3 regions of the Streptomyces sp. NPDC001714 genome follow, and region 3 is predicted to be linked to each of the others. Evidence: riboswitches for the same ligand, from Rfam matches in the RefSeq annotation. Region 3 holds a riboswitch; each other region holds the start of a gene.
What was found. A riboswitch is a leader RNA that binds a small molecule or an ion and turns the genes downstream of it on or off. The one in region 3 is predicted to bind cyclic di-AMP.

Region 1 (9,815 bases), on a different contig from region 3:
GTGCTCACGTATCAGCGCTGCGTCATGCGCCACTCTCGCGGAGCATGTCCTCGCGCTCCACGAGCTTGACGCGCTCGCGGCCCTGCGGCTCGCCCAGCGCCTTCTCGGCGGCGTCCAGCCTGTACCAGCCCTCCCAGGTGGTGAAGCGGACGTCGCGCTCGGCGAGGAAGGCGTCCACGGCCTCCGGCGCGGGCGCCTCGGGGGTGTGCAGGCGACCGTTGGCGTAGTCGTCCAGCAGGTTGGACACCGTCTCGTTGGCGTCGCCCTTGGTATGGCCGATGAGGCCGACCGGGCCGCGCCGGATCCAGCCGGTGACGTAGGTCGACCGGAGGTGGCTGCCGGACTCCTCGATGACCCGGCCGCCCTCGTCCGGGACGGTGCCCGACTCGATGTCCCAGGGCAGCTTGGGCAGCTTGTCGGAGAGGTAGCCGACCGCGCGGTAGACCGCGGTGACGTCCCAGTCCTTGAACTCGCCGGTGCCCTTGACGTTTCCGGTGCCGTCGAGGGCGGTGCGCTCGGTGCGCAGCCCGGTGACCCTGCCGTCCTCGCCGAGGATCTCGGCCGGGGACTCGAAGAAGTGCAGGAAGAGCTTGTGCGGGCGGTCGCCGACGTCGCGGATCGCCCAGTTCTCCAGGGTCTTGGCGACCATGTCGGCCTGCTTGTTGCCGCGCCGGGTCTCGATCGAGCCCTTGTCGTAGTCGATGTCCTCGGGATCGACGATGACCTCGATGTTGGGGGAGTGGTCCAGCTCCCGCAGCTCCATCGGGGAGAACTTCGCCTGCGCCGGGCCGCGGCGGCCGAAGACGTGTACTTCGAGGGCCTTGTTGGCCTTGAGGCCCTCGTGGACGTTCGGCGGGATCTCCGTCGGGAGCAGTTCGTCGGCGGTCTTGGCGAGGATGCGGGCCACGTCGAGGGCCACGTTGCCGACGCCGAGGACGGCGACCTTCTCCGCCTCCAGCGGCCAGGTGCGCGGCACGTCCGGGTGGCCGTCGTACCAGGAGACGAAGTCGGCGGCGCCGTAGGAGCCGTCCAGTTCGATGCCGGGTATCCGCAGCTCGCGGTCGGCGGTCGCGCCCGTCGAGAAGATCACCGCGTCGTAGAAGGAACGCAGGTCGTCGAGGCTGATGTCGGTCGGGTAGTCCACGTTGCCGAAGAGGCGGATCTGCGGCTTGTCGAGCACCTGGTGCAGGGCCGTGATGATGCCCTTGATGCGCGGGTGGTCGGGGGCGACGCCGTAGCGGATCAGGCCGAACGGGGCGGGCATCCGCTCGAAGAGGTCGATGGACACGCCGGGCTCGGCGGCCACCGTGGACTTGAGCAGGGCGTCGGCGGCGTAGATCCCGGCGGGGCCGGCTCCGACGATGGCTACCCGCAGGGGGCGCGGCATGATCAGGTTCCCTTCGAGTGAGGACAAGCGATCTCGAACGGGAAGCCTAAGCTAAGGCAGTCCTAAGTTAGTACGCGGGTCCGCTCTATGACCTCATAAGCCGATCTTATGACGTGTATCGGGTCCGGCTTATGGCTTCCGGGACGTCATGGCGGCCTCCCGGTGCTTGGCGGGTGCCCGGCGCATGCACCAACCTGTCCTCTGCGGCGCACCGAGGCGCGGTGGCCGGAGGGCGAGGGGTGAGAGCGTGGAGGCACGCGGGGAGACGGCCGTCGCGGTGACCGGCGGCAGCGGATTCGTCGGGAGCCATCTGGTGCGGCGGCTGCTGGAGCGAGGGTACGGGGTCCGGGCGACGGTCCGCCGCGCGTCCGACGCGGCGAAGGTACGGCCCCTGTGGGAGCTGCAGGAGGCCTTCCCCGGCCGACTCACCCTGTTCGAGGCGGACCTGCTGGCGGACGGGTCCTTCGACGAGGCGTTCCGCGGCTGCGCGACCGTCTTCCACGTCGCCTCGCCGTTCCTGATGCCGGAACGGATCAAGGACGGTCAACGGGACCTGGTGGACCCGGCGTTGCTCGGCACCCGCAACGTGCTCGGCAGCGTGGAGCGCACGCCGGAGGTGGAGACCCTGGTCTTCACCTCCACCGTGGGCGCGATCTTCGGCGACTACGCAGACGTCCGCGCGATGGCGGGCGAGGTCCTGACGGAGAAGTACTTCAACACCACCAGCACGGTGGCGAACAACCCCTACCACTACGCCAAGACGGTCGCCGAGCGGGCCGCCTGGGACGCCGAGGCCGCCCAGGACCGCTGGCGCATGGTCTCGATCAACCCCGGCCTGATCCTGGGCCCTTCCCTCACGCCCGCCTCCGAGTCCGGCAGCCTCTTCCTGCTCGACGAGCTGTTCAAGGGCTACTTCTGCTACGGCGCCCCGGACTTCAGCTTCACCACCGCGGACGTCCGCGACGTGGCCGACGCGCACATCGCGGCGGCGGAGAACCCCGCGGCCAGGGGGCGTTACATCGTGGCCCACGAGACGATGACGTCCTTCCACGAGATGTCCCGGATCATCCGCAGCCGCCACCCCTGGGACCCCCGCCTGCCACGCACCGCGCTTCCGCACGGGCCGGTACGGGTCCTGGGCCCGCTCTTCGGCCTCACCCAGGACTACATACGCAAGCACCTCGGCATCCGCTTCCGCGTCGACAACGGCCGCAGCGTCCACGAACTGGGCCTTGCCTACCGGCCCGTCGAGGAGACCCTCCTGGACCACCACGAGAGCTGGCGCACCCGGCGGCGGAGGGTCTGACCCCGACGGCCAGGGGGTCAGGCCGGGCGGATCACCCGGTGGATCGCCGACTCCCCGGCGTTGTAGATCGACTCCTCGCGGATGAGCGCCCCGGGACTCGGCGCGTGCACCATCGCGCCGCCGCCCGCGTAGATCCCGACGTGGCTGTCGTCGTCGAAGAAGAAGACCAGGTCGCCGGGCTCGATCGCGGCCAGCGTGATCGGGGTGCCGGCCAGGGTCTGTTCCGGCGCGGTGCGCGGCAGCGTGACGCCGGCGGCGCGCCAGGCGGCCTGGGTCAGGCTGGAGCAGTCGTACGCCCCCGGCCCGGTCGCCCCCCAGACGCACGGCCGGCCGATCTGCTCCCGCGCGAACGCCAGCGCCTTCATGGCCTTGCCCGGCTCGGCCGTGACGCCCGGCTGGAGGAAGACCCCGGGTTCGGCGTAGGCGCCCGGTGCGGGCGCGGCTGCGGTGGCCACCGGGGCGGGGACCTGCGGGGGTGCGGTCGGCAGGGGGGTGGTGGGGAGCGGGGCGGTGACGACCGGGGCCGGGGCGGCCGTGGGCATCGCCATGGTGGGCGCGGCCATCATCATCGCCTCGGGCGGCGCGGTCATGGCCGTCGGCACCGCGGCCGTCGCCGGTGCGGGGGGTGCCGTCATGGGTGCCGCCATCGGTGCCGGCATGGGCGTCGGCATCGCGGCGGCGGGCATGGCCATGGGGGCCGCCATGGGTGCCCCCATCGGCGTTGGCATCGCGGCGGCGGGGTCTGCCGTCGCCGTGGGCATGGCCGTGGTGGCGGCGTAGGCGTAGGCACCGTCGGCGGGCTGCATGCCGGCCGCGTAGGCGCCGGACATGTCGGCGGCGGGTGCCGCGGCGAAGGGGGCGGCCGGCGGCATGGCGGCCACGGGCGGCACGGGGGCGGCGGCCGCTGCGCTGTACGCGCCGACGGCGTAGGCGGTGTCGGGGGTGGCCAGGGGGACGTCGCTGTAGGCGGCGGCCGGAGGCAGATCGGTGTAGGCGGCGGCCGCGTTCGGCGACATGACCCGGAATCCGCCGGCGTCCATCGGGGCCGGGGCGGGAGCGGCAGCGGGAACCGCGGGCGCCGCGGTCGGGAAGGCGCTCGTGCTCATGGGGTCCGCGGTCGGGAAGACGCTCGTGCTCATGGGGTCCGCGGTCGGGAAGGCGCCGCTGTTCGCGGGGGTGGCGGTCGGGAAGGCGCTCGTGCTCATGGGGTCCGTGGTCGGGAAGGCGCCCGCGTCGGCCGCGGTCGGCATCGGGAACGAGCCCGTGGCGCCCGGCGTCATGATGCGGAAGGAGCCGGAGTCCCCCGGGGACGGGGCCGGAGCCTGGGCGGCGCCCGCGTCCATGGGGGGCGCGGTCTGGTAGGTCCCGCCGCCCGAGCCGCCGGGGGTCATGATGCGGAAGCCGCTCGAGTCCGCCGGGGCCTGAGTCGGGGTGCTGTCGGCGCCGCCGGGGGTCATGATGCGGAAGCCGCTCGAGTCCGCCGGGGCCCGGGTCGGGGTGCTGTCGGTACCGCCCGGGGTCATGATGCGGAAGGTACCGGTGTCCGACGGGGACACGATCGGGATGCCGCCCGTCTCGGTCACCGCCGGGAGCGCGCGCGTGGCGGCGAGGGAGTCGGTGCGGGCGGAGCCGCTGCCGGTGCGCTGGTTCGGTATGCCGGCGGCCGGAGCCTGCCACTGCTGCGCCGGGGCCTCGGGCGTGGGCCAGGGGCTGGGTGCCGGCGGAGCGGCCTGGGCGACCGGCATCGGGGCCGGGGCGGGTTCGAGGGCGGCGACCGCCCGCTGCCCGGTGCGCTGGGACAGCATCTCGCGGGCCTTGGCGAGCTTGAGCTGGTTCTTGGTCTTGGAGGTACCCGGCGTAGGCCGCTGCGGCGCGGCGGCGGGCAGCGTCCTGGGCCCACCCATAGTCCCCGCGGGCAGCGCCGCCGCGGGCCCCGCCGTCAACTCCAGCTTCGGGCGCGCCGGCAGCTCACGGACGACCTCGATCTCGCTCTGCGCGGACGGCCCCGCGGTCAGCTCCAGCCGGGCCGGGCCCGAGTCCTCCAGCTGGCCGAGCAGGTCGGCGGCCATGGCGCTGACGGGCCGGCGCGGGCCGGGCCGGCTGGGCAGCCGGTCGGTGGGCAGCGCGGCCGGAACGCTCGGCCCCAGCTTCGAGCGCGCTCCCTCGAACCACTCCCGGGCGATGTTGTCGAGGCCCGGGTCGTCGCGACGGGGCCGTTTGAACAGCGGGACACCACGTGAGCGCGAGCCCCCGCTCATCGCACGGGTGGCGTTGTAGTTCCCGGTGGCGTTCTCAGCCTGGTCGTAGAGGCTGTCGATCCGCTGTCGAACCTCGTCACGGCTCTCGGGCGCCATTGAGGGGTCGTGCTCCTTCCGTACTCCGCCTACCGGGTTAGCTGTCGGGTTCGGGCGCGGTGAAGTCCGGAAGGCATGCCCTACGGCCTCTGCCCTTGCGGACGGTCGGCCGATTCACCCCAGTGGTTCGGTTGGGTCCCCGGCTCCGGATCCGCCCCTGCGGGGCACCGGACTCGGCGGAGGCCGCGCGGCCCGACGGGATTCGCCGGGGGGAGCCGAGCGGCTTGCCCGTCAACTTAGCCAACTTGTGTCACTCGTGTGAAGGTTGAAGTGGCTATTGTCCGATACGTATTTGTGATGTTCGTCTTAGCGTTCGGAACTCGACCGTACGGAACGGCATTTCGCGCGCATCCATTGCATTCGCAGGGTCACCGGGGCGTTGCCGTCGGTCGCGTTCACCCTGCTCCCGGGCACGCGCTTTCTGTGAGGTCACCGTGAATTCGTGGGTCTGTTGAACACGATGGCGCCGTGGGCCGTATAGGGCGGGGGATTTCCATGCCCGGCCGCCTACGACACGCAGGGGAACGACCTTGAGACGCAACAGGCGCAGACGCCCGACCGGCGCACAGCGCGCGACCTTTGCAGCGGTCGCCCTGATGCTCGGCGGCGGAGGACTGGTCGCGGTGAACGTCTACGCCTCGGCCACCGAGGGCGGCGGGGACCAGCAGGGCCAGGTCGCCACCGGCCAGGTGCTCTCCGCTCCCACGGTCTACTGCCCCGACGTCGGCAGCCGGCTGACGGCGGTGCCCGACGCGGCCCGGGCCGACGTCGACCGCGAACTCGCCCAGCTGGACCAGCAGATCGCGGCCGCCTACCAGCAACTCACCCAGTCCGCGGCGGCAATCGAGCAGAACCCCGGCCTCGCCGACGAGACGATCATGAATCCGCTGAAGGAGAAGCGGTCCGAGTCGATCCAGCGCATCTCCGACGCCATCGCCCGCGAGGGCGACCGCCCGCAGGGCCTCGACGACCTCGCCGCCTGCACCCTCCGCTCCTCGAACCAGGGCGACGGGCAGTCGGCCACGCCCCAGGGCAGTGCCACGCCGAGCCAGAGCGGCCAGGGCAGCGCGGCGCCGAGCCAGGGCACCGGTGCGGTCGGCCAGGGCGGCAACGGCCCGGTCGCCTCCGACTACGCGGACATCACCTCCGTCCAGCCGAACGTCGCGACCCCGGCCGAGCAACCCGGCGGCTCCACCGGCACCTTCAGCTCCAGCTGCGGCGTCAACGCGAACGGCCTGTTCAACTCGGACAACGTGATCGTCGCGCCCGGTGTCTCCAACGGCGCCCACCACTTCCACGACTACATCGGCAACCAGTCCAACAACGCCTTCGCCAGCGACCAGGACCTCGCGAACGCCGACACCAGCTGCGCGGACCAGGGCGACAAGTCCACGTACTACTGGCCCGTGCTGCGGCTGCAGAACGGCAAGCAGGAGCGGGACGCCGACAAGCCGGGCGGCGGCACCGAGGGCAACGCGGGGCAGATCGTCACGGCGAAGGAGGTCACGCTGACCTTCGAGGGCAACCCGACCTCCAAGGTCACCGAGATGCCCCGGCTGCTGCGCATCATCACCGGCGACGCCAAGGCGTTCGTCAACGGCCCGGCCAACGCCAACGCCTCCTGGAGCTGCACCGGTTACGAGGACCGGCAGCTCAAGGACAAGTACCCGCTCTGCCCCTCCGGCAGTGACGTCGTGCGCACGTTCAGGTTCCAGAGCTGCTGGGACGGCCGGAACATCGACAGCGCCAACCACCGCACCCACGTGGCGTTCGAGGCTCCCGACGGCAGCTGCCCGGCCGGTTTCCAGGCCATCCCGCAGCTGGTGCAGCGCATCGTCTACGACGTGGACGCTCCGAGCCTCCAGGACGGCGGCCGTACGGTCCCGCTGTTCGCGGTGGACTCGTTCCCCGAGCAGCTGCACAAGCCGGTCACCGACCACGGCGACTTCATCAACGTCTTCGACGAGAGCCTGATGCGGAAGATGGTCGACTGCATCAACTCCGGTCGCAAGTGCGGTGCGGGGGCCGACGAGCAGCCGCCGTCCCAGAGCGCGGAGCCGAGCGGGACCGCGAGCCCGGTCACCCCGCCGGCCGAGACGCAGAGCGCCGAGCCGTCCGCGCCGGCGACCGATCAGCCGTCCTCCGGCCGGCCGTCCCCCGATCAGCCGTCGTCCGAGCCCCCGGCCGACACCCCGGCCACGGAGACCGCCACCGCCACCGCCACCGCCACCGCCACCGCGCCCGGCTCCGGCTCCGGCGGCACCGGGCTGCCGAGGGTCTACGCGACCGCGTCGCCGAAGAAGACGTCGACCACCAAGTCGTCGGGCGGCGGTGTGATCAGCGAGCCGACGCAGCGGCCCGACACCGAGGCCCCGGCCGGCAGCACCGCCGCGCCGACCGGCACGGCGGCCGCCGTACCGGCCGGCCAGGAGACACCGGCCACCGGTTCGCAGACCGAGCCCCAGGCCGTCCAGGGCGGTCTCGCCGAGACCGGCGCCCACCTGTGGCCCGCGGTCTTCGGCGGGCTGCTGCTGGCCGCCGGGGCCGCGCTGCTGTGGCGCACCAAGCGGAACTCGGTCTGACCCTTCTCACCTGCTGCGCAGTCTGTCCTGGGCGGGCTCGGACGTGGGGAGCATCTCGTCGTGCTCCGCGCTGTCGAGTCCGCCCAGGCGCGTTACTGCGGGGGCCGTGCGGGCCTGTTGACCGACCGTCATATTACTGAACCGTAACCTGACGACTGCTACCGCCGGTAATGTGCGGCTCGTTACCGTCGGGTAAACCGCACCTGCCCCGTCGGCCGCTCCGGGGACGTCCGTTGCACCTCCCACGTCCAGCACGTCCAGGAGGTTCCCCATGCCTGTCCGCGTTCGCCTGCTGGCCACCGCCGTCGCCGCTGCCGCCTGCCTCTGTCTGCAGACCCTGCAGGCCACGGCCTCCCGGGCGGAGGTCTCCCGGGGCGTCACCATCCCCGCCTTCTACGACCCGCCGGCAGCCCTGCCCACGGCCGACGGCGCCCTCGTGCGCACCGAACCCCTCCCGCTGGCCCTGAGCCTGCCGAGCCTGTCCGGCCCGCTGCCGGGCACCGCGACCCGGCTGATGTACAAGTCCACCGACTCGGCGGGCGACCCCGTCGCCGTCACCGGCGCCTACATCGAACCCAGCGCCCCCTGGCTCGGCCCCGGCGCCCGCCCGCTGGTCGCGCTGGCCCCCGGCACCATGGGGCAGGGCGACCAGTGCGCCGCCTCCATGGGCCTGCAGTACCCGCTGCTCCTCAACGGCCGGACGGTGTCGGTAGGTTACGAGGACCTGTCGATCTACCGGTTGCTCGCCGAAGGCGTCGCGGTCGTCGTCACCGACTACGTAGGACTCGGCGCCACGGACCGGCTCCACACCTACGTCAACCGGCTCGACGGCGCCCACGCCGTCCTCGACGCCGTGCGCGCCGCCCGGAACCTGACCGGTGCCTCGGTCACCGCGGCCTCGCGGGTGGGCCTGTTCGGGTACAGCCAGGGCGGCGGCGCGACCGCCGCGGCCGCCGAGCTCCAGCCCGCCTACGCCCCGGACATCACCCTCTCCGGCACCTACGCCGGGGCGCCGCCCGCCGACCTCACCGCCGTCACCGCGGCCATCGACGGCAGCGACCTGGCCGGCGCCCTCGGCTGGGCGGTCAACGGCTTCGTCCAGGCCGACCCGGCGCTCCGGCCCATCGTCGACGCCCACCTCGGCGCGGCGGGCCGGGCGGCCCTCGCCGACCTGTCGACGATGTGCGTCGGCGACGCGCTCCTCGCGTACGGCTCCCAGCACAGCACCGCCTGGACGAACGACGGGAGCTCCATCTCCGAGGTCATCGGCGAGGAGCCCGCCCTCCAGGCCTTCCTGGGCGATCAGCGCATCGGCAGGACCGCGCCCGCGAGCCCGGTCCGGCTGGCGACCGGTGTCAGCGACGACCTCGTCCCGCACGCACAGGCCCGGCGGCTCGCCGTGGACTGGTGCGACGAGGGTGCGGACGTCACCTATGTGCCGGTCATCCTGCCGGGCGCGGGCCGCGCCCTGCTGAACCACCTCGAACCGCTGCTCACCGACCAGGGGGACGCCATCACCTGGCTCACGGCCCGGCTGTCCGGCGTACCGGCAGGCTCCAACTGCTGGAGCCTGCCGGTACAGCCATGAACGGAAAGCCCTGACGTGCGGTGCCCGCCGCCGTCGCAGTCGGCGCCCACCGCACGTCAGGGTGCTGGTGTGACCTTGCTGATCGTCCACCACACCGTTCCTGTGGACTGAGCAGGGGTGAGCCCACTCAGCCGCACGCCCCAAACGGTCTTGGGCGCACTGGTCCCCGGCGTACTCGACCCCGGGGCAGCGACACGGATCCTGTCCGTGGTCCGATCCCGGGAGGCCGGCTCCCTCCGTGACCTGGGTGTATGACTGCGGCCAGAGGCGACGGGGAGGCCTCGAACCATCACTCCGGTGGAGCGGGGGCCCCGTACGCCGACGCCGTACCCGACGTCCCAGATCACGCGATCACCGTAGCCCGAATGGCCCAGGCAACCGCAAGGCTGGGAGCTAGTCATCACGCGATCGAGTTAAACCGTCCTGGTTTCCCTTCGGCGACCAATGGGCGACTCCCTGCCCGGGCGGCACGGCAGCCCCACCGGCGCCTACGCGCACGGGGCACTGGCCACCGGACCGGCACAGCACGGCCGTACCGGCGGACACGTCACCCGGACGGACGAAGGTGCGGGCGCCGGATCGAGGGCCCACGATGGGA
Region 2 (9,815 bases), on a different contig from region 3:
GGTCATCGCCGAAGGGGTGGCCGCGGGCGAGTTCCGGTGCCCCGACCCCACGGCCGCGGCGCTGCGGCTGACCGCGCTGCTCGACGGGCTCGCCGTCCAGCTGACGTCCTACCCCGGCGCCGTACCCCGGGCCCGGGCGCAGGAGTGGGTCGACGAGGCGCTGGCACGCGAACTGGGGCTGCTGCCCGAGCAGCGGTAAGGGGCGACCCGCCATGAGGCCACCCCTTACCCGCCGGTTGCGCCTCAAGCCACCGAAGCGATCCGCATCTTGATGTCGTCCGGGGAGAGCGCCCCCTTGGCCGTCACGTGGTCGCCGGACGACTCGCCGCGCAGCCGGCGCCCGATCCACGGGACGAGGTACTCGCGGGCCCAGTGCACGTCGTCGCGGCGGACCTCCAGGGTGCCGCGGGGCGGCAGCGGGGGCCATGGCTGGTCAGGGTCGGCCGGCACCTCGATGCCGAGCACCTGCCCTGCGCGCAGGGCCACGCGCGTGTGCCCCTCGGGGGACAGGTGCAGGCGGTCGCCGTCCCAGGCCCGCCGGTCCTGCACGGTCTTGAGGGACCACAGGTCCAGGACCGGGCAGCCGTACCGGTCGGCGATGGCCCGGACATGCCCGTTGTACGTGGCGATCTTGCCGCGCAGATGCTTGAGGACGGGCACGCCCCGGGTGTCGAACCCGGTGGTCACCAGCACCGTGCCGACGGCCTCGGTCAGTTGGGCCACGGCCCGCTCGAACCGCTCGGCCACCTCGTCGGGGTCGGTGCCGGGGCGGATGATGTCGTTGCCGCCCGCGCAGAAGGAGACCAGGTCGGGGGCGAGTTCCAGGGCCTGCGGCACCTGGTCCGCCACGATCTGGTCGAGCAGTTTGCCGCGCACGGCGAGGTTGGTGTAACTGAAGTCGCCTTCGGGCCGCCGGTCCGACAGCAGTACCGCGAACCGGTCGGCCCAGCCGACGAACGCCCCGTCGGGGCCGGGGTCGCCCACGCCCTCGGTGAAGCTGTCCCCCACCGCCGCGTACGACCCGATCACTGATGCATTGTCACTCTTCGCGTCGTCTCCCACATCGGACCATGATTCACCTTCGACTGTGACCTACGCGACCGTAATAAGGGGTTGACGCTCGGTGAGATAAGACACTTTTAAATACTTTGCCAAGCCCGGAATAAGGCCCTGATCAGCGACGTTGAGGAGTCGATCGCCAGACGCGGAAGTCGTTGATCCGAAAGTGGCTCCAGGTGGTCCGGAACGCGAAGTGCCCGCCGGTATAAGGCTCCGGGTCGGTGTAGTCGAACACCAGCCGACCGTTGTTCCACCATCGCACGGCCGGGCCGTCGGAGAGGATCCGGACGTGGTTGGGTTCGTTGGCGACGAGCAGCGGCTCGGTGTAGTCGTAGATCAACGGACGCACACCGGGCTCGCCGACGTAACGGCGCAGTCTGGTCGTGGTGTTGTAGTTGGCGCCATAGCCGGCGTAGTACGTCGTGAGGTAGTCGTACTCGGCGAGGGCGCCCCCGCGCGGGGTGGCGAACAGGTCGTCCGGGGAGCGGACGTCGGTGGCGTTCCAGAAGTTGTTGAGGTCCGAGACGCGGTCGTCGGCACCGCCCGCCGAGACCGGGGTGGCGGTGTACTCCAGGACGTACGGTCCTTCGAGCCGGCGCCGGAACCAGAGGGTCGCGCCGGCGGGCACGTCGACCTCCAGGGTCCCACGCGAGGCGGTGACCGTACCTCCCTGCTCCAACTCCACGAACCACTGGCCGAGGCCGTGGCGGAAGTCGTCGTGGGCGAGCAGCCGACGGCGCCGGGGCGCGGCAGTCGCGGGCACGGCGGGGCCGAGGGCCGCGAGGGCGGCTCCGGCGGCCAGGGTTCCGAAGGCTCGGCGGGTGGTCGTCATACGGCGGGTTCCCTCCGCGGTGCGGGAATGATGGAAAGCGCTTGCACCAAACGGGTTCACTGTGCCGCCGCGCTGCCGCCCCTGTCGATGCCCTGAGCACTCCCGCCACGAGAAGGACATACCGAAGGCCGGACCCGGGGATCGGGGGTCCGGCCTTCGGAGTGCGTGTCGGACGAGTGGAGGCGCCGGGTCAGCCGACGGCGACACCCTTGGAGCGGAGGTAGGCGACCGGGTCCACGTCCGAGCCGTAGTCGGGGGTGGTGCGGATCTCGAAGTGGAGGTGCGGGCCGGTCACGTTGCCGGTCGCGCCGGAGAGGCCGACCTGCTGGCCCACGGTCACGGTCTGGCCGACCGAGACGGAGAGGGCGGAGAGGTGGCCGTACTGCGCGTAGTAGCCGTCGGTGAGCCGGATGACGACCTGGTTGCCGTAGGCGCCGCCCCAGCCGGCCGTGACGACCGTGCCGGCGCCGGCGGCCTTGACCGGGGTGCCGGTCGGGACGACGAAGTCGACGCCCGTGTGGTAGCCGCTGGACCACATGCTGCCGGCCACGTGATAGCCGGTGCCGACGGCGCCGCCGGCGACCGGGAGGGTGAAGCCGGAGGCGGTCGTCGCCGAGCCGTCCGAGCCGTCCGAGGACGAGGATGAGGATGAGGCCGAAGACGAAGACGAAGACGAGGTGGACGACTGCGGGTTCGACTGTGGCTGCCAGCGGGAGCCGGAGCCCGTTGCGTCCGTCGTCGCGGCGTGCCGGCCGCCGAGGGCGAGCTTGAGGCCGGGGTGGATCAGCGAGGGGTTGTCGCCGACGGCCTGCCGGTTGTCGGCGTAGAGCCGGTGCCAGCCGCCGCGGACGTTCTGCTCGCGGGCGATCTTCGAGAGATAGTCACCGGGCACCACCGTGTAGATGCGGTGCGCGGAATGCGCGGCCCCGGAATTCCCGGCGAGCGCCTCCTTCACCGCGGTCTTCTGGACCGCCGGAAGCGACTGCGTGGCCTTTTCGGAAACGGACTGCGTAGTGGCCGCGTGGGCGCCGGTGGCCCCCATGAGCGGCAGAGCCAGCGCGGCGCCACCGGTTCCGGCGACGGCCATCGAGCGGGTGAGACGCTGGGACTTGGGGCGGCGGTGCTTACCCTTCGCGGGCATGACGCATTCCTCTCCGGCGCCTGCGAGGTGAGCTGTCGGGTTCGGGCTGGAGCTGCCCGGCCACGCGGGAGAACGTGACTACACCCCAAGCCGTCCCGGGAACCGGAACAGGCGGTCTTACCTGGTGGGTCCCCCGCTCCTGCCGGGCACGGGTGAGTGTGTGTGGGGACTCCGGGCGGCGGCAGGATTCGGCGTTCCGACCGGATGTGTGGCGAACGTAAGCGAGTAGGACGGACGTGGACAAGCGGCCGGTTCCACCCGTCCGTGTTTCACTTGATCCCTTGTCGGAATTCCCGGTCACCCTCCGTGAATTCCGGCCTGTTCGGTGTTCCAATCCTCTTGCGAAGCACTGGAATTACGTGAGCATGACGCGCGACGGACGGTCACGAATATGACGCTCCTCACGCACGTCATGCCACGTCCTCTTATTTCAGAGCTAGCTATAACGAAGGCATCAATTCGGGCAGATGCATCAGATGCGGCGGAGTCGGATGACTGCCGCATCCAGGTCACCCGTGAGTCCGGTGCGCAGCCCGTGGTGCAACAGAACGGCACCCCGGTGCACTTCGCCCGTTTCGCGGCATTCGTACGAGGCTGTGGGATCGAGTCCCTGCAGCCTGAGCGCCGGCGCCGGTTCGCCGTAGCTCTGCGCCTGCAACCAGGCGAGGACGGCGGTCTCGTCGCCGAGGGTGTACTGCACCGCACTGAGCCCACCGGCCGGCGGCCGCAGCCGGAACTGGTCGCCGCGCTGCACCAGGGGCCGGATCTCCTTGTAGAGCTCCACCCAGCGGCCGGCCTCGGCGAGCTCCTCCTCGGTCCACCGCGAGAGGTCGCCGCCGACCCCGAGCGCACCGGCCATGGAGCTGATGAACCGGAAGCGCAGGCTGCTGACCCTGCCGTTGAGCTGGTGGTTCGGGCTGTCGGTGACCCAGGCGGACATCACCCGGGCGGGGTGGATCTGACTGAACCCGTGCTGGATGGCGAGCCGGTCCAGCGGGTCGGTGTTGTCGGAGGTCCACACCTCGTCGGTGCGGCTCATGATGCCGAGGTCGATCCGCCCGCCACCGCCGGAGCACGACTCGATGGCGACGTTCGGGTGGGCCGCGCGAAGCCGGTCGAGCAGGGCGTACAGCCCGCGCACGTGGTCGACCCACAGGCGCTGCGGGTAGGGCTCGCCGGGCCAGCCCGCGTCGGTGAAGCACCGGTTGAAGTCCCACTTGACGTAGTCGATCGGGGCGCTGGACAGAAGGGCGTCGAGCTGCTCCCAGAGATACTCCTGGACGTCCTCGCGCGCGAGGTTGAGGATGAGCTGATTGCGGAATTCCGTCCGCTTTCGTCCCTGCTGGTACTGCACCCAGTCGGGGTGGGCGCGGTACAGGTCGCTGTCCGGGTTGACCATCTCGGGCTCGACCCAGATGCCGAACTGCATGCCGAGGGCGTGCACGTAGTCGGCGAGGGGCTTGAGGCCCTTGGGGAAGCGGTCCGGATTGGGCGTCCAGTCACCGAGGCCGGCGCGGTCGCTGGTGCGGGCGCCGAACCAGCCGTCGTCCACCACGAACAGCTCGACGCCGATCGCGGCGGCCCGGCGGGCGAGGGTCGCCTGCTGCTCCTCGGAGATGTCGAAGGTGGTGGCCTCCCAGGAGTTGAACAGCACCGGCCGGTCCTGGTCGGCGTCCGGGATGATGTACGCCCGCTGGTAGGCGTGCCAGGCACGGCTGGCCCCGCCGAAGCCGCCGTCGCTCCACAGGCCCGCGAAGACGGGGCTGGTGTACGACTCGCCCTCGGCCAGCATCAGCAGGCCCGAGTCGTCGTAGCCGGCGCCGCCGGTGATCTGCACGCGCGCGTCGGGGAGCTGGGCGACCGCGATCCGCCAGGAGCCGGACCAGCCGAGGGCGCAGCCCCAGACCTCGCCGCGCTCCTCGGTGGCGTCGGTGTCGAGGGCGACCCAGGGCAGGTGCTGGTGGCCGGTGTGGCCGCGGCGGCTGCCGATGACCTTCTCGCCGTAGGTGAGCGGGGCGCTGGTGAGCCGGGACTCGGCGGCCCAGCGGCCGTGCAGCTGGGAGAGCCGCCAGCCCTCGCGGTCGGGGAGCGTCCAGGTGGCGGGGTCGGCCCGCAGCAGCTCCACGCGCGTGTGCGCCTCGTTGTCGACGGTCACCCAGCGCTCGACGACGTCGCCGCGCATCCGGTAGTGCAGGGTGATGACGATCCCGTCGTCCGTGAAGCGCAGCCGGAGCCCGTCCTCCTCGACCTCGTACGCGTCGAAGGTCCACTCGGTGCCCCGGCGCTCCTCGGTCCGCACGGACAGCGCGGGACGGACGAAGCGGGGGCCGCCCTCGACGGGGTACTCCTCCCGGCCGTCCAGGGTGGACTCGAAGGGCCAGTAGCCGGGCAGTGCCCGGGTGCTGAGCTCCTCGGCGTCGGCGAGCCGGATCCTGGGCCCCCAGTGCAGGTGGAGCAGTTCGTCGGCCTCCGTCAGATGCAGCGCGTAGCTGCTGCCGGGGCCCGACAGGAGCCAGGTACGACCGTTTTCGGCGATGTCCACCATCGAGAAACCTCACACAGGGGCCAACAGATCCGCTCAAGCCCCAACATCATCAATGGCCACGGGCTCCGGAAGCAAGGGGCATGGGCCGCACGTGCGATGCCTGTGGACAACTCATTGCCCGTGGAAACCGATGTCGTATGGTCGATCCAGTGCCCGTCGACGAGCAGCGCCGACGGGGCCGGCCGGGAGGAGCCCCCCGTGACGCAGCAGGTCCCGTCGACCGAGCCCGAGCTGGCCGGGGTGCGCAACTTCCGTGACGTGGGCGGCCTGCCGACCGGGGACGGGCGCCGGGTGCGGCCGGGTGTGCTGTTCCGCAGCGGGCATCTGGCGCACGCGACGGAGCAGGACGCGGAGTTCCTCGCCTCGCTCGGCCTGCACACGATCTTCGACTTCCGCAACGCGGCCGACCAGAAGCTGGAGGGCCCGGACGTCGAGCTGCCCGGTGTGCGGAACCTGAACCTGCCGCTGACCGACCCGGCGCACGGCGCGGACTTCTGGAAGATGGTCCGTGAGGGGGAGATCGACCAGCTGCGCGGGCTCCTGGGGGAAGGCAAGGCGGCGGCCCGGATGGTCGGCTCGTACCGCACGATCGTCAAGGACCGCACCGACGAGCACTCGCGCGTGCTGCACGCGCTCGCCGAGGACAGCGTCCCGGCGCTGATGCACTGCGCGGCCGGCAAGGACCGGGCGGGCATCTCCATAGCCGTGACGCTGCTGGCGGTGGGTGTGGAGCGGGACGCGATCCTCGCCGACTACCTGGAGTCCAACGCCAAGCACCGCCGCTACAAGGTGCGGCGCAGCGGCGGCGGGGACAGTGCGTACAGCCCCGAGGTGATGGACCTGCTCAGCCCGCTCTTCGACGCCCGCGCGGAGTACCTGTCGGCGGCCTTCGAGAGCATCGAGGAGACGTGGGGCGACGTCGACACCTACCTGGAGCAGGGCCTGAAGCTGACCCCGGAGACCCGGGAGCGGCTGCGCGAGCGCCTGCTCGACTGAGGCCGGGCGGAGGGCGGCGGCTCAGCCCTTGCCGCCGAGGGCGAACAGCAGGTAGAGGAAACCGGCCAGTACGTGCCCGACGGCGAGGTAGATGACCAGTCGGATCCACAGGGACCGGGGGAACTTCTCCTCGATGTTGCTCACGGCATCTCTCCAGTGATCGGTCCCAGGCACAGCGCGGCCGTGGGACTCTGCAGCAGGGTATGGACGAACAGGAGCTCGACCCCGTCCTGATCCTCGGCGGCGAGCCGGTGCGGGGTCAGCGAGTCGAAGTGCGCGCTGTCGCCGGCCGCGACCACATGGGTGGTGTCACCGAGGCGCAGCCGGAGCCGGCCGCGCAGGACGTACAGCCACTCCTCCCCGGGATGCACCCGCACGATGTCGCCCTGGGAGCCGTAGGGCACCCGGACGCGCAGCGCCTGCATCCCCCGGCCGGGCGCCCCGGCCTGCCAGTACGTCCAGCCACCGGCGCGGGTCGGTTCCATGTCGCCGGAACGCACGATCGCGTCCCGGTCGGCGACGGTCTCACCCAGCAGGTCCGATACCGTCGTACTGTAGACACGCGCGAGCGCGAGCAGCATCGGCAGCGAGGGCTGCCGCTGTCCGGTCTCCAGCCGGGACAGATGCGCGGGCGACAGTCCCGCGTCCCGGGCAGCGGCCTCCAGGGTGAGGCCTGCGCGGCGGCGCAGGGAGCGCAGCTGCGGGGCGACTGCGGGCAGGTCGTCGACCGGCCCGCCGGCGCTCTTGTCGTCGGAGGAGGTCATGCCTCCATTCAGCCGCAGCTTTGTCTCCGAGGCAATTTTCTTGCCTCAGAGACAAAAAGCTAGCGGTTGGCCACGGCCTGCTTGATCAGGGTCTTGCCGAAGTCCCACATCAGGCCGCCGCCGCTGTGGGCGTCGTCCATGACGTCAGTGAAGGCGTCCACGAAGCGGTCCACGTCCGTCTCGTCGACGATCAGCGGCGGGATGAGCTTGATCACCTCCAGGTGGTCGCCGGAGACCTGGGTGAGGATCCGGTGCCGTTGCAGCAGCGGCACGACGACCATCTGGGCGAACAGACCCCTGCGGGCAGCCTGGAGCATGGTCCAGCGGCTGCGCAGCTTCAGCGAACTGGGCCGGCCGAACTCGATGCCGATCATCAGGCCCCGGCCGCGTACCTCGGCGAGCAGCTCGTACTTGTCCGTCAGCGCGGCGAGCCGGGACTTGAGCTGCTCCCCCACGGCCCGGGAGTTGGCGACGATCTGCTCGTTCTCCATGACCGAGAGAACGGCGAGCCCGGCCGCCATGGCCTGGGCGTTGGCGCCGAAGCTGGCCGAGTGGACCAGGACCCGGTCCATGGACGAGTAGACCTTCTTGAAGATCCAGTCCTTGCCGAGGGTGGCGCCGACCGGCACGTACCCGCCGGACAGTGCCTTCGCCACGCAGACCAGGTCCGGCTCCACGCCCTCCTCGTGCTGGTAGGCGTAGAAGTCGCCGGTGCGGCCGAGACCGGTCTGCACCTCGTCGGCGATCAGCAGCGCCTTGTGCTTGTGCAGCAGTTCCTGTGCGGCGCGCAGATAGCCGGGCGGGGCCTCGTGCACGCCCTTGCCCTGGATCGGCTCGACGATCAGGGCGGCCACATCGCCCTTCTTCAGCTCCCGGGCGAGCGCGTCCAGGTCACCGAGGGGTACGGCGGTGTCGGGCAGCAGCGGGGCGAAGCCGTCCCGGAAGCCGTCCTCGCCGTTGACCGACAGCGAACCGGTGGTCAGGCCGTGGAAGGCGTGGTCGCAGTAGAGGACGCGGGGTCTGCCGGTGGCGAAGCGGGCGAACTTCAGGGCCGTCTCGACCGACTCGGTGCCGCTGTTGCCGAAGAACACCCGGTCCAGGTGGGGGCTGTGCGCCAGGAGCCGCTCGGCGAGCAGTCCGGGCAGCGGCTGGCAGTCGAAGCGGGTGAGGTCGGCCAGCTGGGCGTCCAGGACGTCGTGCAGTGCCTTGCGGACGACGGGGTGGTGACGGCCCAGCCCCATCACCCCGAACCCGGCGAGCATGTCCAGGTAGTCGTTGCCGTCCGCGTCCCAGAAGTGCGCGCCCTCGGCCCGCTCGTAGACCTTGTCGAAGCCGATGGTGTGCAGCATGCGCGGCAGCTGGTGGTTCAGGTACTTCCCGTGCAGCTCGTACCGCTCACCGCCACGCGCGGCGAGCAGCGCACCGAGGTCGAACTCCGTACTCATTCTTTCTCCTTGACGGCGCCGTCGATGAAAGCGCCCTCGGCTTCGGCGCCCTGAAGGGGCGCGGGGATCTGCACGGCCGTCCCGGACGCCGCCGCACCCGCCGCACGACCCCCCACGGCACCCCCTTGGGCGCCCTCAACGGCCCGCCTGTCGAAACTCGCCCCGATGGCACCGGCGATCTCCACCGGCGTCAGCCCGATGTCGGCGAGCACCTCCCCCCGCTTCGCATGCGCCAGGAACTGTTCCGGAATCCCGAACCGCCGTACCGGCACATCCACTTCGGCGTCGCCCAGCGCCAGCGCCACCGCCGCGCCCACCCCGGCCGCCCGGCTGTTGTCCTCGACCACGGCCACCAGCTCGTGCCGGGCCGCCAGCAGCGGCAGCGCGGGATCCACGGGCTTGACCCAGCGGGGGTCCACCACCGTGCAGGCGATGCCCCGCGCGGCCAGCAGCTCCGCGGCCTGGAGGCACACCGGGGCCATCACGCCGACCGCGACCAGCAACGCCCGCGGGTCCTCCCCGCGGTGCAGGACGTCGATCCCTCCGACCCGGTCGACCGCCGGGATCTCCGGGCCCACCGACTCCTTCGGGAACCGCACCAGGGTGGGCGCGTCGTCCACGGCGACGGCCTCGCGCAGCTGGAGCCGCAGTTGTTCGGCGTCGCGCGGGGCGGCGATCCTGAGGCCCGGCACCACCTGGAGGACGGACATGTCCCACATGCCGTTGTGCGACGCCCCGTCGACGCCCGTCACACCGGCGCGGTCCAGGACGAACGTCACCCCGCACCGGTGCAGCGCCACGTCCATCAGCAACTGGTCGAAGGCACGGTTCAGGAAGGTGGCGTAGACGGCGACGACCGGGTGCAGTCCGCCGGTCGCGAGGCCGGCCGCCGAGACCGCCGCGTGCTGCTCGGCGATGCCGACGTCCCAGACCCGGTCGGGGAAGCGCTCGGCGAACTTGCCGAGGCCGACGGGGTGCAGCATGGCCGCGGTGATGGCCACGACGTCGTCCCGTTCCTCGCCGATCCGGACGA
Region 3 (9,815 bases):
CCGCGCTCGCGCGCGACGGCCGCGATGTGCTCGAGGAGGGCGGAGGCGACACCCCGCCCCTGGTGGGCGTCCTGGACGAGGAACGCGACCTCGGCCTCGTCGGCGGGCGCGGAGGCGGGCGTTCCGTCGGCGCCGATGCGGTCATAGCGTACGGTTGCGATGAACTCGCCGCCGATGGTGGCCGCGAGTCCCACCCTGTCCACAAAGTCGTGGTGCGTGAAGCGGTGGACGTCCTTGGCGGAGAGCCTGGGGTAGGGCGCGAAGAAGCGGTAGTACTTCGACTCGTCCGAGACCTGCTCGTAGAAGCTGACCAGGCGCTCGGCGTCATCGACGGTGATGGGCCGGATGCGCGCGGTACCCCCGTCGCGCAGCACCACGTCAGCCTCCCAGTGGGACGGGTACTCGTGCCGGTCCTGCGGGTCCGCCGGGGTCTGCATGGGCCCCAGAGTACGGCTCGCGTCCGACAACGTCGCGAGGCAGTCTGTGGAGGACGGACGTCGGACCGAGGCCGCGGTCCGGCGACACACCCGGAGGGGTTCACGTCCCCTCCGGGCATGCTTCACGATATGGGAAACTGGTCTAGACAACCCTGAACACCGAAGGGCAGCATCACATGGCTGAGCGCCGCGTCAACGTCGGCTGGGCCGAGGGTCTCCACGCCCGCCCCGCTTCCATCTTCGTCCGGGCCGCCACGGCCGCAGGTATCCCGGTGACGATCGCCAAGGCCGACGGCAACCCCGTCAACGCGGCCTCCATGCTGGCTGTCCTGGGACTGGGCGCCCAGGGCGGCGAGGAGATCGTCCTCGCCTCCGACGCCGAGGGCGCCGACGCGGCCCTCGACCGCCTGGCCAAGCTGGTCGCCGAGGGTCTCGAGGAGCTCCCCGAGACCGTCTGAGCGCCCGGCGCCCGCACGGTCCGAGGCCGCGCCACCCCCTCGGGGGTGGCGCGGCCTCGCCGCTTCCCGCCGCCCCACCCGGGCCGTCCGTCACATGCCGCAATTCCATGACAGCCGCACATGACTTCACGACGGGACCGCACACGGCTTTACGAAGGCCCCGCCCCGGAGTTTGCGGAGGCCCGGGCGCCCGGCTTTACCGCGCGCACACGAAACAAGCGCGACCGTCAATTCCCGGCGCGCATGAATTCGGGCACGGAAAACAGCCCCCGCCGAATAACACCTCTTTGTATACGGCGCGCGTGTTAATGCCGCAGGCCCGACATGTTTACGGGGTGTTGCGAAGTCCTCACACCGTTCGCCCGTTCGGTGGCGCCGGGAAACCGCAGCCGGTGGGAGACCGTCGAGCGCTCGGTGTGCAGGGCCGTGATCGCCCGGGCGCGGTCGCCGTCGCCGCGCGCCACCGCGTCCACGATGGCGCCGTGCTCCGTCCAGGACTCCACGGGGTTGGCGGGCGTCTCCACGGTGTACATCCAGGCGATCTTGTGGCGCAGCTGGGTGAGCGTCGAGGTCAGGGCGTGGCTGCCGGAGGCCTGCGCAAGGGTCTCGTGGAACCAGCCGCCCAGGGAGCGCAGGTCCTCGCTGTTGCCCCGCCTGGCCCGCTCCTGCCCCAGCCTGACCAGTCCGCGCAGCACCTTGAGATGGGCCTCGGTGCGGCGCTGGGCGGCCCGGGAGGCGCCGAGCGGCTCCAGGAGCATGCGCATCTCCAGCAGGTCGGCGGCCTCCTGCTCGGTCGGTTCGGCGACGCACGCGCCCGCGTGCCGGCGGGTCACGACAAAGCCCTCGGCCTCCAGGGTGCGCAGGGCCTCGCGGACGGGGACGCGCGAGACCCCGTAGCGGCGGGCCAGGAGTTCCTCGGTGAGCCGGCTGCCGCGCTCGTAGACACCCGCGACGATGTCGTCCCGGATCGCCGTGCATACCGAGTGCGCCGGAATACGCATGTCCGACCTCCGCCTTAATCCCCGTGAAACGCCGCCGAGTGGCGCTCGTTCCGTGACTCTATTGCAATGAGCCGGAATTTCCGACGGGGGGCCGGAATCCAGGGATATATTTTGGACAGCGGGGGCACGAATACGACGAAAGCCCCGGTACTGCGGCCGGGGCTTCGGAAGATCTCACGGGTTGTCGTCGGCGCCTCGGTGGTCGGGTGCGGGTGCGTGGGGTTGCTCGCGCAGTTCCCCGCGCCCCTGAAGGGGCGCTGCGGTGACGCCCCTGAAACGGGCGCTGCCGGACCCGCGTCCAGCTCCCTCAGACGTCCACGCCGTGCTTGCGGAGGTAGGCGACCGGGTCGACGTCGGAGCCGTACTCGGGGGTCGTACGGGCCTCGAAGTGGAGGTGCGGTCCGGTCGTGTTGCCGGTCGAGCCGGAGAGGCCGATCTGCTGGCCCGGGGTGACCTTCTGGCCCACCGAGACGCCGATGGACGAGAGGTGGCCGTACTGGGTGTACATGCCGTCGGCCATCTTGATGACGATCTCGTTGCCGTACGCCCCGCCCCAGCCGGTGGAGACGACCGTGCCGCTGCCGACCGCGTGCACGACAGTGCCGCTGGCGGCGTGGAAGTCGATGCCGGTGTGGGTGCCGGAGGACCACAGGGAGCCGCCGGTCTTGTAGCCGGTGGAGACGTAGGAGTCGCTGATCGGCGCGACGAAGGTGTTGAGGCGCTTGCGCTCGGCCTCACGGGCGGCGCGTGCCTTGGCCGCGCGCTCCTTCCTGGCCTGCTCCGCGGCCTTCTTGCGGGCGGCCTCCTCGGCCGCCTGGCGCTCGGCGACCGCCTTCTGGGCAGCGGCCTGGGCGTCGATCTGCTCGGCGACGGAGTCGCTGATCGTGATGACCGGGGTGAGGCCGGTCTGCTCGACGGAGTTCTCGGCGGCGAGCGCCGGGGCGGCGGAGACGGTGCCGACGACACCGGTGGTGGTGAGGGCCGCGATGCCGGCGGCCTGCGCGGTGGTGCGCTTCACCCGGCCGGGACGACGGTGCTTCCCGGAGGCGCACATGAACGCCATGTAGAGGCTGGTCCTTTCCTTCCCTCTCGCCTACCGGGTTAGCTGACGGGTTCGGAGCAGGAAGGTCTCCTACGGGCCCCCTCACGACACGCGTGGGCGCCCGATTCACCCCAGGGACTACGTGGGTCCCCGGCTCCCCTGGCTCGCGCCGTACGGGGACTCGGCGATGGCTGTCCGGTGCCGCGGACGCGGCGCGATGCCTGACGGACAGCCCGGAAGAACCTACGAGGGCGTGCTTTCCATGCTCAAACGGATCACGGCTTTTGTAGCGCATCCCACAGGGCAGACAGGCAACCTCCGCCCCAATTCAGACATTTCAGAGCCCTGGTGACCGGACGGTCACCAGGGCTCCGCACACGCGCGTGCCGCTACTCCGCGGCGACGACCGTGACTTCGCCGATCCCGAGCGCCTCGACGGGCTCCTTGATCTGTGCCGCGTCGCCGACGAGGACGGTCACCAGGCGGTCCACCGGGAAGGCGTTCACGACCGCCGCAGTGGCCTCCACGGTGCCGGTGGCGGCCAGTTGCCGGTACAGCAGGGCCTGGAAGTCGTCGGGCAGGTACTGCTCGACCTGGTCGGCCAGGGTGCCGGCGACGGCCGCCGCCGTCTCGTACTTGAGCGGCGCCACCCCGACGAGGTTCTGCACGGCGACGTCGCGCTCGGCGTCCGTGAGGCCCTCGGCGGCGAGCGTGCGCAGCACCGTCCACAGGTCCTGCAGGGCCGGACCGGTGTTGGGGGTGTCCACGGAGCCGCTGATGGCGAGCATGGAGGCGCCGCTGCCGTCGGGGGCGGACCGCAGGACCTGCCCGAAGGAGCGGACGCCGTAGGTGTAGCCCTTCTCCTCGCGCAGGACGCGGTCCAGGCGGGAGGTGAGGGTGCCGCCCAGGCAGTAGGTGCCGAGCACCTGGGCGGGCCAGACGCGGTCGTGCCGGTCGCCGCCGACGCGGCCGATGAGCAGCTGGGTCTGGACGGCGCCCGGGCGGTCCACGATGACGACCCGGCCGGTGTCGTCGGCGGTCACGGCCGGGACCGGGCGGGGCTGGGCGGGGGAGCCGCTCCAGGCACCCAGGGTCTCGCCGAGCAGCTCGTCCAGGTCGATGCCGGTCAGGTCACCGACGACAACCGCGGTGGCCGTGGCGGGACGGACGTGCCGGTCGTAGAACGCGCGGACGGCGGGCGCGTCGATCTTCTCGACGGTGTCCTCGGTGCCCTGGCGCGGGCGGGACATCCGCGCGGTGGTCGGGAACAGCTCCTTGTAGAGCTCCTTCGCGGCCCGGCGGCTGGGGTTGGCCAGCTCGTGCGGGATCTCGTCGAGGCGGTTGCGCACCAGCCGCTCGACCTCGCTCTCGGCGAAGGCGGGCGCCCTCAGCGCGTCGGAGAGCAGCCCGAGGCCCTTGGCGAGCCGGGAGGCCGGGACCTCCAGGCTGATCCGGACGCCGGGGTGGTCGGCGTGCGCGTCGAGGGTGGCGCCGGCCCGCTCCAGCTCGGCGGCGTACTCCTCGGCGGAGTGCTTGTCGGTGCCCTCGGAGAAGGCGCGCGCCATGATCGTGGCGACGCCGTCCAGGCCGGCCGGCTCGGCGTCCAGGGGGGCGTCCAGGAGCACCTCGACGGCGACGACCTGCTGGCCGGGGCGGTGGCAGCGCAGCACCGTCAGGCCGTTGTCCAGAGTGCCGCGCTCGGGGGCCGGGAAGGCCCAGGGCCTGGCCTCGCCCGGCTGCGGCTGCGGGTGGAAGTCCATGGTGGCGAGCTCGGTCACTTGGCCGTCTCCTCGTTCTCGTTGCCGGCCTCTACGGTCGCTTCCTGCTCCGGGTCCTCGCCGCGGCCCGCCTCCTGGGTGTGCTCCGCGGAGTCCGCGGACAACGGCTCGTAGACGAGCACCGCGCGGTTGTCGGGGCGCAGGCGGGCCTTGGCGACCTCCTGGACCTCCTCCGGGGTGACCGCCAGGACGCGCTGGACGGCGGTCAGGGCGAGCTGCGGGTCGCCGAACAGGACGGCGAAGCGGCACAGTTCGTCCGCGCGGCCCGCGACGGTGCCCAGCCGGTCCAGCCACTCGCGCTCCAACTGGGCCTGGGCGCGCTCCATCTCCTCGGGCGTCGGGCCCTCCTCGGCGAACCGGGCGAGCTCCTCGTCGATGGCGGCCTCGATGACCGGCACCTCGACGTCACCGGAGGTCTTCACGTCCAGCCAGCCCAGGGAGGGCGCCCCGGCGAGCCGCAGCAGGCCGAAGCCGGCCGCGACGGCCGTACGGTCGCGCCGCACCAGGCGGTTGTAGAGGCGGGAGGACTCGCCGCCGCCGAGGACGGTGAGGGCCAGGTCGGCCGCGTCGGACGCGCGCGTGCCGTCCTCCGGGAGCCGGTAGGCGGCCATCAGCGCCCGCGCCGGAACCTCCTCCACGACGACCTCGCGCAGCTGCTCGCCGATGATGGCGGGCAGCGAGCCGTCGCGCGGGGTCGGCTTGCCGTCGTGCGCCGGAATGGAACCGAAGTACTTCTCGATCCAGGCGAGGGTCTGCTCCGGGTCGATGTCGCCGACCACGGAGAGCACCGCGTTGTTGGGCGCGTAGTAGGTGCGGAAGAACGCGCGCGCGTCCTCCAGGGTGGCCGCGTCCAGGTCGGCCATCGAGCCGATCGGCGTGTGGTGGTACGGGTGGCCCTCCGGGTAGGCGAGCGCGGTCAGCTTCTCGAAGGCCGTGCCGTAGGGCACGTTGTCGTAGCGCTGGCGGCGCTCGTTCTTGACGACGTCCCGCTGGTTCTCCATCGACTCGTCGTCCAGGGCGGCGAGCAGCGAACCCATGCGGTCGGCCTCCAGCCAGAGCGCGAGCTCCAGCTGGTGGGCGGGCATGGTCTCGAAGTAGTTGGTGCGCTCGAAACTGGTGGTGCCGTTGAGCGAGCCGCCGGCGCCCTGGACGAGCTCGAAGTGGCCGTTGCCCTTCACCTGGGCGGAACCCTGGAACATCAGGTGCTCGAAAAGGTGAGCCAGGCCGGTACGCCCCTTGACTTCGTGCCGGGAACCGACGTCGTACCAGAGGCAGACCGCCGCGACCGGGGTCAGGTGGTCCTCGGAGAGCACCACGCGCAGACCGTTGGCCAAGCGGTGCTCGGTCGCTGCCAGGCCTCCTGAGCCTGTCTCGGCCGTGGTCGTGTGACCCATGGGCATGTACGTCCCTTCGCTCGCGGAAGCGGTCCCGAACCGCGGTTTTTCTGCCGGTCCTGCCACTGTATGCAAGCGTGTGGGGACCGGGCGAAGTTCCCGCACGACGTACGCCCACAGCGGATCGCGCGGGTGGATCGCGTAGCCTGCGTCCGACCCGCTCTCGAATGTCTCCGGGCCGCGCTTCGGGCGGCCTCCGGGCATCGGGGCGGGCCGCGGAGACCGGGTCCAGGCCCGGGTTGTCAGTGCCGCGGTCCACAATGGTCCGCGTCAGATCCCGTTCACGCATGAGCAAGGAGCCGGCAGCGATGGCCCGCCGCAGCACGAAGACCCCGCCGCCCGACGACTCGTTCGAGGAGAGAATCCTCGACATCGACGTCGTGGACGAGATGCGCGGCTCCTACCTCGAGTACGCGTACTCGGTCATCTACTCGCGCGCCCTGCCGGACGCCCGCGACGGCCTCAAGCCGGTGCACCGCCGGATCGTCTACCAGATGAACGAGATGGGCGTGCGCCCCGACCGCGCCTATGTGAAGTGCGCGCGCGTGGTCGGCGAGGTGATGGGCAAGCTGCACCCGCACGGCGACTCGTCGATCTACGACGCGCTGGTGCGCATGGCCCAGCCGTTCTCGATGCGCGTCCCGCTGGTCGACGGCCACGGCAACTTCGGCTCGCTGGGCAACGACGACCCGCCGGCCGCCATGCGGTACACCGAGTGCCGGATGGCCGAGGCGACCAGCCTGATGACCGAGTCGATCGACGAGGACACGGTCGACTTCGCGCCCAACTACGACGGCCAGGAGCAGGAGCCGGTGGCCCTGCCCGCCGCGTTCCCGAACCTGCTGGTCAACGGCTCGTCGGGGATCGCCGTCGGCATGGCGACGAACATGCCGCCGCACAACCTCGGCGAGGTCATCGCGGCCGCCCGCCACCTGATCCGCTACCCGAACGCGGACCTGGACGCGCTGATGAAGTACGTCCCCGGCCCCGACCTGCCCACCGGCGGCCGGATCGTCGGCCTGGAGGGCGTCCGGGACGCGTACGAGACGGGCCGCGGCACCTTCAAGATCCGGGCCACGGTGGCGGTGGAGACGGTGACGGCCCGCCGCAGGGGCCTGGTCATCACCGAACTGCCCTTCACGGTCGGCCCCGAGAAGGTCATCGCCAAGATCAAGGACCTGGTCAACGCCAAGAAGCTGCAGGGCATCGCCGACGTCAAGGACCTCACCGACCGCGAGCACGGGCTGCGCCTGGTCATCGAGATCAAGAACGGCTTCGTGCCGGAGGCGGTCCTGGAGCAGCTCTACAAGCTGACGCCGATGGAGGAGTCCTTCGGCATCAACAACGTGGCGCTGGTGGACGGCCAGCCGCTCACCCTGGGCCTCAAGGAGCTGCTGGAGGTCTATCTCGACCACCGCTTCGACGTGGTCCGCCGGCGCAGCGAGTTCCGCCGTGGCAAGCGCCGCGACCGGCTGCACCTGGTGGAGGGCCTGCTCACCGCCCTCGTCGACATCGACGAGGTCATCCGGCTGATCCGCTCCAGCGAGAACAGCGCGCAGGCCAAGGAGCGCCTGATGGAGCGCTTCTCGCTGTCGGAGATCCAGACGCAGTACATCCTCGACACGCCCCTGCGCCGCCTCACCAAGTACGACCGCATCGAGCTGGAGGCGGAGAAGGAGCGGCTCACCGCGGAGATCGCCGAGCTGACCCGGATCCTGGACTCGGACGCGGAGCTGCGCAAGCTGGTCTCGGCGGAACTGGCCGCGGTGGCCAAGAAGTTCGGAACCGAGCGACGCACGGTTCTGCTGGAGGCCTCGGGCGCCCCGGCGACCGCGGTGGAGCTCCAGGTGGCCGACGACCCGTGCCGGGTGCTCCTGTCCTCGACGGGGCTGCTGGCGCGCACGATGAACGGCGAGCCGTTCGCGGCGGACACCGACGGCAAGCGTTCCAAGCACGACGTCATCGTCTCGGCGGTCCCCGCGACCGCGCGCGGTGAGGTCGGCGCGGTCACCTCGACGGGCCGCCTGCTGCGCATCAACGTCGTCGACCTCCCCCAGCTCCCGGACACGGCGACCGCCCCGAACCTCGCCGGCGGCGCGCCCCTCTCCGAGTTCCTCTCCCTGGAGGACGGCGAGTCGGTGGTCTGCCTGACCACCCTTGACGAGTCCTCGCCGGGCCTCGCCCTCGGCACCGAGCAGGGCGTGGTCAAGCGCGTGGTCCCCGACTACCCGTCCAACAAGGACGAGTTGGAGGTCATCACCCTCAAGGAGGGCGACCGGATCGTCGGTGCGGTGGAGCTGCGCACCGGCGAGGAGGACCTGGTCTTCGTCACGGACGACGCGCAGCTGCTGCGCTACCAGGCCTCCCAGGTGCGGCCGCAGGGCCGTCCGGCGGGCGGTATGGCGGGCATCAAGCTCACGGAGGGCGCGAAGGTCATCTCCTTCACGGCCGTCGACCCGGCGGCCGACGCGGTGGTCTTCACGGTGGCCGGCTCGCGCGGCACCCTGGACGACTCGGTGCAGACGACGGCCAAGCTGACCCCGTTCGACCAGTATCCGCGCAAGGGCCGGGCCACCGGCGGCGTGCGCTGCCAGCGGTTCCTGAAGGGCGAGGACTGCCTGTCCTTCGCCTGGGCGGGCCCGGTCCCGGCGAAGGCGGCCCAGAAGAACGGCACCCCGGCCGACCTCCCGGAGATGGACCCGCGCCGCGACGGCTCCGGCGTGTCGCTGGCGAAGACGGTGTCGGTGGTGGCGGGCCCGGTCTAGGGCTGCCCCGCGGATCAAGTCGCAGGAAGTAGGCGGTGGCTGTCGGCCGAGGTGAGCGGGGTCGTGGGGGGGGACCTCCCGCGCGAGCTTGTTCGAGCGTGGGGGAGCGTCCAACCGCAAGGCGGAGGAGGGAGTCGACGCGGTGGGGGCGCCTCCCGACCGAAGGCCGGGGGACGTCGGCGACCGACGACAACGCCGCAGGTGGGCGCGTCAGACCCCGCGTCCGCGGCATGATCCGCCGGACAGCCCCTAGGGCTCGTACTCCCCCGCAGGCTCGTCCTCAGGGCCTTCCGCAAGGCCCTGTACGTACCGCAGGACGCCCCACATGCCGTGTTCGTCGGCGTGCGGGGCGTCGTTGGTGCACGCCTCCAGCTCCTTGCGGAGCGCGGCAGCGTCGATGCCGGAGCCGATCAGCACGAGCTGGGTGAGCCGCTCCTCGTCGCGTCCCCACGCTTCCGGGTAGAACCGCAGGAACCGCCCCACGGCATGCACGGCGTACCGGTTGCCCGTGTCGTACGGCCCGAAGTCGACGTACCCCTTGATCCGGTAGAGCCCCTCGGGACGGCTGTCGAGGAAGGCCATGAGACGACGGGGGTCGAGGGGCAGCGCGGCGGCGAAGGACAGGCTGTCGTAGGCGGTGTGCAGATGTCCCCCGTGCGCGCCGTCGTCGTGGTGGTCGTGCAGGTCGTCGAAGGACAGCTGCCCGATGCGCTCCGCGGCGGGCCGGCAGTCGAACAGGAACTCGGGGTCGATACGGCCGTACGTCGCCGGGACGACGGCGGCACCACGATCGGAGAGCGACCGCACCAGTCCGAGGACGCGTTCGCCGCCCTCCGCGGCCCGGTCGAGCTTGTTGACGACGACCAGGTCGGCGAGGGCGAGGTGCCGGTCGATCTCGGGGTGTTTCGCGCGCGTGCCGTCGAACTCGGCGGCGTCGACG

Region 1: linked by a shared signal. The riboswitch ahead of ACFY0P_RS05925 (C40 family peptidase) and the one ahead of ACFY0P_RS20040 (M23 family metallopeptidase) in region 3 are both predicted to bind cyclic di-AMP.
Region 2: linked by a shared signal. The riboswitch ahead of ACFY0P_RS32470 (peptidoglycan DD-metalloendopeptidase family protein) and the one ahead of ACFY0P_RS20040 (M23 family metallopeptidase) in region 3 are both predicted to bind cyclic di-AMP.

What each region holds. Positions count from the first base shown of each region.
Region 1 is NZ_JBIAUL010000002.1:299,856-309,670, forward strand. It holds gene ACFY0P_RS05915 (FAD-dependent oxidoreductase) at 23-1,387, opposite strand; gene ACFY0P_RS05920 (NAD-dependent epimerase/dehydratase family protein) at 1,635-2,693, shown strand; gene ACFY0P_RS05925 (C40 family peptidase) at 2,711-5,047, opposite strand; cyclic di-AMP (ydaO/yuaA leader) riboswitch at 5,058-5,236, opposite strand; gene ACFY0P_RS05930 (DUF1996 domain-containing protein) at 5,644-7,629, shown strand; gene ACFY0P_RS05935 (hypothetical protein) at 7,636-7,761, opposite strand; gene ACFY0P_RS05940 (lipase family protein) at 7,901-9,217, shown strand.
Region 2 is NZ_JBIAUL010000014.1:99,206-109,020, forward strand. It holds gene ACFY0P_RS32455 (TetR/AcrR family transcriptional regulator) at 1-199, shown strand, start outside; gene ACFY0P_RS32460 (SGNH/GDSL hydrolase family protein) at 244-1,029, opposite strand; gene ACFY0P_RS32465 (DUF6250 domain-containing protein) at 1,175-1,891, opposite strand; gene ACFY0P_RS32470 (peptidoglycan DD-metalloendopeptidase family protein) at 2,082-3,032, opposite strand; cyclic di-AMP (ydaO/yuaA leader) riboswitch at 3,037-3,197, opposite strand; gene ACFY0P_RS32475 (alpha-galactosidase) at 3,505-5,577, opposite strand; gene ACFY0P_RS32480 (tyrosine-protein phosphatase) at 5,776-6,573, shown strand; gene ACFY0P_RS32485 (DUF6126 family protein) at 6,595-6,717, opposite strand; gene ACFY0P_RS32490 (helix-turn-helix domain-containing protein) at 6,714-7,337, opposite strand; gene ACFY0P_RS32495 (aspartate aminotransferase family protein) at 7,397-8,782, opposite strand; gene dxs (1-deoxy-D-xylulose-5-phosphate synthase) at 8,779-9,815, opposite strand, start outside.
Region 3 is NZ_JBIAUL010000007.1:148,634-158,448, reverse strand. It holds gene ACFY0P_RS20055 (GNAT family N-acetyltransferase) at 1-437, opposite strand, end outside; gene ACFY0P_RS20050 (HPr family phosphocarrier protein) at 614-895, shown strand; gene ACFY0P_RS20045 (GntR family transcriptional regulator) at 1,201-1,896, opposite strand; gene ACFY0P_RS20040 (M23 family metallopeptidase) at 2,204-2,959, opposite strand; cyclic di-AMP (ydaO/yuaA leader) riboswitch at 2,972-3,135, opposite strand; gene ACFY0P_RS20035 (M16 family metallopeptidase) at 3,328-4,716, opposite strand; gene ACFY0P_RS20030 (M16 family metallopeptidase) at 4,713-6,116, opposite strand; gene ACFY0P_RS20025 (DNA topoisomerase (ATP-hydrolyzing) subunit A) at 6,419-8,875, shown strand; gene ACFY0P_RS20020 (CobW family GTP-binding protein) at 9,125-9,815, opposite strand, start outside.